One region of the Pseudoduganella sp. jia 12 genome, then DNA from elsewhere that is predicted to be linked to it. Evidence: predicted binding sites of a transcription regulator. Region 1 holds the regulator's gene; the other holds the start of a gene.
The links. The regulator sigma-54, encoded in region 1, starts transcription at its own class of promoters, with help from an activator protein. The targets are predictions, from matches to a motif close to TGGCANGNAANCTGCTTT.
Positions count from the first base shown of each region.

Region 2: a site for sigma-54 is predicted at 2,305-2,322, ahead of ACY65G_RS10205 (ANTAR domain-containing response regulator). Genes of this name have one in related genera too.

Region 1 covers NZ_JBUXKP010000007.1:254,280-257,932, reverse strand. Annotated here, with positions in the region: gene lptA (lipopolysaccharide transport periplasmic protein LptA) at 1-266, shown strand, start outside; gene lptB (LPS export ABC transporter ATP-binding protein) at 267-1,028, shown strand; gene ACY65G_RS17495 (RNA polymerase factor sigma-54) at 1,102-2,577, shown strand; gene hpf (ribosome hibernation-promoting factor, HPF/YfiA family) at 2,669-3,025, shown strand; gene ACY65G_RS17485 (enoyl-CoA hydratase/isomerase family protein) at 3,232-3,653, shown strand, end outside.
Region 2 covers NZ_JBUXKP010000004.1:211,813-215,465, forward strand. Annotated here, with positions in the region: gene ACY65G_RS10190 (ABC transporter substrate-binding protein) at 1-406, shown strand, start outside; gene ACY65G_RS10195 (ABC transporter ATP-binding protein) at 408-1,247, shown strand; gene ACY65G_RS10200 (ABC transporter permease) at 1,244-2,119, shown strand; gene ACY65G_RS10205 (ANTAR domain-containing response regulator) at 2,333-2,932, shown strand; gene ACY65G_RS10210 (CmpA/NrtA family ABC transporter substrate-binding protein) at 2,967-3,653, shown strand, end outside.

The sequences.
Region 1 (3,653 bases):
ACGAAAAGGCCGAACTGGTGAAGATGTATTCGAAGGCCAAGATCCGCCGCCTCGAAGGTTCGAAGCCGAGCGACGAGGTGGAAGGCGAGTTCATTTCCTACGACAGCCGCCGCGAGTTCTTCAGCGTGCGCAATTCCAGCACGGGCACCGACAAGCCGGGCGCCGGCCGCGGCACGATGGTGATCCAGCCGAAGCGCACCGCGCCTCCAGCGTCTTCCGAGGCGCCATCCACCCAACCGCCGGCCGTGCCGGCAGCGGGGAATTAAATGGCGCGGGAGCAGCAAGACTGCAGCAGCACGCTGATCGTGCGCGGGCTGCAAAAGAGCTACGGCAAGCGCCAGGTGGTGCATGACGTGTCGTTGCAGGTGGCATGCGGCGAAGTGGTGGGGCTGCTGGGCCCGAACGGGGCCGGCAAGACCACGTCGTTCTACATGATCGTGGGCCTGGTGGCGTCGGATGCCGGCACTATCGACCTCGACGGTACCGACATCTCCAGCCTGCCGATCCACAAGCGCGCCACCCTCGGCCTGTCGTACCTGCCGCAGGAAGCGTCGGTGTTCCGCAAGCTGACCGTGGAAGAAAACATCCGCGCCGTGCTGGAGCTGCAGAAGGTGGACGGCAAGGCGCTCGGCAAGGCCGAGATCGACGAGCGGCTGAATGCGCTGCTGGCCGACCTGCAGATCGAGAAGCTGCGCGAGAACACGGCGCTGTCGCTGTCCGGTGGCGAACGCCGCCGCGTGGAGATCGCCCGCGCGCTGGCGACCAATCCCCGCTTCGTGCTGCTGGACGAGCCGTTTGCCGGTGTCGACCCGATCGCCGTGATCGAGATCCAGCGCATCGTGCGCTTCCTGAAGGAACGCAGCATCGGCGTGTTGATCACGGATCATAACGTGCGTGAAACGCTGGGCATCTGCGACCGGGCGTATATCATCAATCAGGGCAGCGTGCTGGCCTCCGGCCGGCCCGACGACATCATCGCCGACGAGTCCGTGCGCCGTGTCTATCTTGGTGAACATTTCCGCATGTAAGCACTTGGACCGCGTTGTTCCACCGATAATGAGACATGACCAGCAGCCATGAACCAGCAGCCATGAACCAGCCATGAAACAGTCTTTGCAACTGCGTACTTCCCAGCACCTCGCGTTGACGCCGCAATTGCAGCAGTCGATCCGGCTGCTGCAATTGTCCACGCTGGAGCTGCACCAGGAACTGGAACAGCTGCTGACCGATAACCCGCTGCTCGAGCGGCTCGACGATCCGCTCGACCGTTCCGTGCGCCTGCTGGGCGATGGGGCGATCAACACCACGCAGGCGCCCGGAGAGGCGCCTCCCGAAGGCGGTCCGCCGCAGGATGCGCCGGCGGCGCCGGAGCCCGAGCCGTTCGAAGGTGGCGAGGGCGAAGGCCTCGACCCTGGCGCCGGCGATACCGACTGGAGCAGTGCGGGCAGCGGCAAGGGACCGGACGATGACGACGGCCGCCCGCAGCTCGAGGCCAGCCACCGCAGCCTGCGCGAACACCTGATGGAGCAGATGCGCGTGACGGTGCTGGAGCCGCGCGACCGGGCCCTGGTGGAGCTGATCATCGATGCGCTCGACGATAACGGTTATCTCGAAGAGAGCCTGGAAGACATCCATGCACGCATGCCGGAAGAGCTGGAGATCGAGTTCGACGAATTGCGCACCGCGCTGAAGCTGCTGCAGAGCTTCGACCCGGCGGGCATCGGTGCGCGCAACGCTTCCGAATGCCTGGCGCTGCAGATCCGGCGCATGCCTGGCGTGCCGATGGTCACGCGGCGGATGGCGCTGTGCATCGTTGAAAAGCACTTGCAGTGGTTCGCGCAGCGCGACTTCAACAAGCTGAAGAAGGCACTCGATTGCGACGACGAAGACTTGCGCGAGGCACAAGCCGTCATTCGGCAATGCAATCCGCATCCGGGCGCCGCCTTCGCGGCCGACGTGTCAGACTATGTCGTACCGGATGTCGTGGTCAGGAAAGGCCGCAGCGGCTGGGTGGTCACGCTGAACAACGACGTGATGCCACGCCTGCGCGTAAACGCGCTGTATGCCAGCCTGCTCAAGCAGGGCAAGGGCGAAACGCAGATGAATGCCCAGCTGCAGGAAGCAAAGTGGCTGATCAAGAATATGCGCCAGCGCTTCGACACGATTCTCCGCGTGGCCCAGGCCATCGTCGAGCGGCAGAAGAACTTTTTCTCGCATGGCGCTGTGGCAATGAGGCCCCTTGTGTTGCGTGAAATAGCTGATACACTGGGTCTGCACGAGAGTACTATCTCTCGGGTAACAACTCAAAAATATATGCTCACCCCGCACGGCATGTTTGAGTTGAAGTATTTTTTTGGCAGCCACGTCGCAACCGAAGCTGGTGGGGAAGCTTCCTCGACTGCGATCCGGGCGCTGATCGTGCAATTCACAGGAGCCGAAGACCCGAAGAACCCTTTATCCGACAGTAAGATTGCGGACATGCTGGGTGAACAAGGCATGGTGATTGCGCGACGCACTGTTGCCAAATATCGCGAAGCATTGAAAATTCCCCCAGTCAGCCTCCGCAAGTCCTTGTAAGCAATCTGTAGTGTATGGGTTCCTCTGCGCCGCCGCATTTCGATGGCGGAAGCTGCACGAACCTGGATTGATCTTCTTTAGGAGTGTGTGTATGAATCTGACCATCAGTGGACACCATATCGACGTAACCCCTGCCATTCGCGAGTATGTGCAGAGCAAGCTGGAACGCGTTAGACGGCATTTCGATCAGCTGATCGATGTAAGTGTGATCCTGAGTGTAGATAATCTCACCGAGAAAGAAAAAAGGCAGAAGGCGGAAATCAACCTGCGCATGTCGGGCAAGACCGTGTTTGTCGAAAGCGTCGCGCAGGACCTGTATGCGGCCATCGACTCGCTGATCGACAAGCTGGATCGCCAGGTCATGAAGCACAAGGATAAAGTGCAGAACCATAATCATGAAACCATCAAGCACCTGAGCGAGATCGAGATTCCCGCGTCACCCGCATAACGCCGGATGCAGGTCGCAGCCCTTTGGCTGCAGCAACAGAAGGGCGCGCAATGCGCCCTTTGTTACGTCCGCACCCCACCGTATTCCCGCAGTTCACTGCAGTTCGCCGCAGTTCACCTTCAGTTCACCTTCAGTTCACCTTTTACGCCACATCATCCGCATCCATGGCTAGAATGAGGCCAATAACGACAACGATGCGAGACACCATGACCGACCACGTCCATACCAAGGTGCGCAATGGCACCGGCTTCATCACGCTCGACCGGCCCAGGGCATTGAATTCATTGTCGCTCGACATGATCCGCGCGATTACCGGCACGCTGCTGGCCTGGCGCGACGACGGCGACATCGCCGCCGTCGTCGTCCGCAGCACCACCGAGAAGGCGCTGTGCGCCGGTGGCGACATCCGCTTCTTCCATGCCGCCGGCACAGCGACGCCGCAGGGCGGCAGTGCGCAGATCGAGGATTTCTTCACCGAGGAATACGCGCTGAACTACCTCGTGCATTGCTTTACCAAGCCCTACGTGGCCTTGATGGATGGCGTGGTGATGGGCGGCGGCATGGGCATTGCCCAGGGCGGTCCGCACAGCAGCGTGCGCGTGGTGACCGACCGCACACGGCTGGCGAT
Region 2 (3,653 bases), on a different contig from region 1:
CCAGGAACAGGAACTGGCCCAGAACCCGAATGCGCGCGTGATCCTGAAATCGTATGAAGTGCTGGGCGGTCCGTCATCGGCCACGCTGCTGTACGCTACCGAGAAATACCGCAAGGAGAACCCGAAGACGCTGCGCTCGTTCGTGCAGGCGCTGGCCGAGGCGGCCGACTACGCGGCGAAGAACCCGGAAGGCGCGGCCGACATCTACCTGAAGGCGAACAAGAGCAATATCGATCGTGCGCTGCTCGTGAAGATCTTCAAGAACCCCGAAGTGCAGTTCAATATCGCGCCGCAGAACACGCTGAAGATCGCGCAGTTCATGCACCGCGTGGGCGCCGTGAAGAACAAGCCGGCCACATGGCGCGACTATTTCTTTGAAGAGCCGCTGGTGGCCAAGGGGAGCTGACATGATATCGCCGCTGCAGGTCGTCCGCCCATCCTCGCCTTCCGAAGCGCTGCTGCGCGCCCGTGGCGTTACCCTCGAATACCGTAGCGGCGGCAACGCCGTGCGCGCCACGCAGGACGTCGACTTCGATGTGTTCGGGGGTGACCGCTTCGTGCTGCTCGGGCCTTCCGGCTGCGGCAAATCGTCGCTGCTGAAGGCTGTCGGCGGCTTCATCGAACCCGCCGCGGGCACGATCACGCTGAACGGCCAGGTCATCACGAAGCCAGGGCCGGACCGCATCTGCGTGTTCCAGGAATTCGACCAGCTGCCGCCGTGGAAGACGGTGCTGCAAAACGTGATGTTCCCGTTGCTGGCGTCGAAAAACTGCGGCCGCGCCGAAGCACGGGAACGTGCGCGCCACTGGATCGCCCGCGTGGGGCTGGACCGTTTCGAGAACGCGTACCCGCACACGCTGTCCGGCGGCATGAAGCAGCGCGTGGCCATTGCCCGCGCGCTGGCGATGCAGCCGGCCGTGCTGCTGATGGACGAGCCGTTCGCAGCGCTCGACGCCCTCACGCGCCGCACGATGCAGGAAGAGTTGACGAAGCTGTGGGAGGAATCGCCGTTCACGCTGCTGTTTGTCACCCACTCGATCGAGGAAGCGCTGGTGGTCGGCAACCGCATCCTGTTGCTGTCGCCGCATCCGGGCCGCGTGCGTGCGGAGCTGAACAGTCACCAGTTCGGCTTGCACAGCGGCGGCGGCGCCGAGTTCCAGCATGCCGCGCAGCGCATCCACTACCTGCTGTTCGGCGAGGCCCCGGCGGCGCAGCCGGAACATGAAGAGGAAAGGATCGCCCTGTGAGCAACCTGGTCCCGCCGATCCGGCAAGAGTTTCAATATGACCTGGCGCCCGCCGCACCGGCATCGCTGCAGCGCCGCCTCCCGGTCGCGCAGCGCCTGTGGCAGCAGGGCTGGCTGCGCAAGAGCGCCGTGCTGGCCTTGCTGGCGCTGCTGTGGGAACTGGCCGCGCGCTGGCAGGACAACGACCTGCTGCTGCCCACGTTCGTGCAAACGGCACGGGCATTCTTCGAAGGCATCGCCAGCGGCGAGCTGGTCGAAAAAGTCCATGTGTCGCTGGCCGTGCTGGTACAGGGCTACGTGGCCGGCATCGCGCTGGCGTTCGTGCTGACCGCGCTCGCGGTGTCGACACGCCTGGGGCGCGACCTGCTGGAAACGCTCGTCGCCATGTTCAACCCGCTGCCCGCCATCGCGCTGCTGCCGCTGGCCATGTTGTGGCTGGGACTCGGCAACGCCAGCCTCGTGTTCGTCATCGTGCACGCCGTGCTGTGGCCGCTGGCGCTGGGCACGTATGCCGGCTTCCAGTCGGTGCCGGCCACGCTGCGCATGGCGGGCCGCAACTATGGTCTCGGCGGGCTGCCGTTCGTCATCCAGATCCTCGTGCCCGCCGCGCTGCCGGCCATCGTCTCGGGGCTGAAGATCGGCTGGGCATTCGCCTGGCGCACGCTGATCGCCGCGGAACTGGTGTTCGGCGCCTCGTCCGGCAAGGGCGGCCTGGGCTGGTACATCTTCCAGAACCGCAACGAGTTGTATACAGACAAGGTCTTCGCCGGCCTCGCCGCCGTGATCCTCATCGGGCTTGCCGTCGAGCACCTGCTGTTCGCCGCGCTGGAGCGTATGACGGTACAGAAATGGGGCATGCGCTCCAATAGCTGAGTTCGTGTTGCCGGGCTATAGCCCGGCTGCCTGGCACGGAGACACGAACTCATCAACAAGAACAAGTCGGTAAACAAGTGCCGATATCGACGGGAGCGGATTGGCTGAGCCCGTGTTGCCGGGCTATAGCCCGGCTGCCAGGCACCGGGACACGGGCTCAACAATGGGCAATTTGTTCACCACTCTGGCACATTTATTGCTCTGCAATAGGGCATGAGCCGCCATCTCCGCATCGTTTTAGTTCACCCTCCCCACGAAAGTGATGCTTCGTTGCGTGCCGCCGCGCTGCACGAAGGCCTTATCGAGGCCGGCTACGAGCTGGTGGCGTCGCTGCCGGCCGATTTTCATCTGCCGGAAGAGATCGCCCGCCTGCAGCCGGACATGATCATCGTCGACGCCGAATCCGACGCGCGCGATGTGCTGGAGCACATCGTCGTGGCCACCCGCGACGAGCGCCGCCCCATCGTCATGTTCACCGAGGATGCCAAGCAGTCGTCGATGGATGCGGCGATCGAGGCGGGGGTGTCGGCCTATATCGTGGCCGGCCTGAAGCCGGAGCGCATCAAGCCGGTGCTCAGCGTGGCGATGGCGCGCTTTCGCAAGGAGCAGAAGCTGCTGGATGAACTGCAGGACACGAAGCTCAAGCTGGCCGAGCGCAAGGTGGTCGACCGCGCCAAGGGCCTCTTGATGAGCCGTCACGGCATGACGGAGGACCAGGCCTACCAGCGCCTGCGGACGATGGCGATGAACAAGAACCTGAAGCTGGCCGACATCGCCCAGCGGATACTGGATGTGGAGGACTTGCTGGGTTGACCACGTATCGCGTGCGCACCCGGCTGGAGCAGTCATGATCGAAAAAACAACCGTCAACGTAGGATTCAACCCGCTGACCGACTGCGCGTCGGTCGTCATGGCAGCGATGCTGGGCTTCGACGAGAAGCACGGTATCCGCATCGCGCTGTCCCGCGAAACGTCGTGGGCCGGCGTGCGCGACAAGCTGATGACCGGCGAGCTCGATGCGGCGCACGCCCTGTATGGCCTGGTCTACGGCACCCAGCTGGGCATCGGCGCGCAGCCGCGCGACATGGCCGTGCTGATGAACCTGAACCGCAACGGGCAGGCCATCACGCTGTCGCGCCGCCTCGCCGAGCAGGGCGCGAAGGATGGCGCTTCGCTGGCGACACTGATGGCCAAAGACGTTGGCGACAGCCGGCGCAAGTATGTCTTTGCCCAGACTTTCCCGACCGGCACGCACGCGATGTGGCTGTATTACTGGCTGGCCGCCCATGGTATCAACCCGTTGCAGGATGTGCGGGCGATCACCGTGCCGCCATCGCAGATGGTCTACAACCTGGTCGAGGGCCACATGGACGGCTTCTGCGCCGGCGAACCCTGGGGCCACCAGGCGGTCATCGAAGGGATCGGCGTCACCGCCGCCGCCAGCCAGGAGATCTGGCCCGACCACCCCGAGAAGGTACTGGGCGCCTCCCTCGATTTCGTGCGCGCCCACCCGAACACGTGCCGGGCGCTGGTC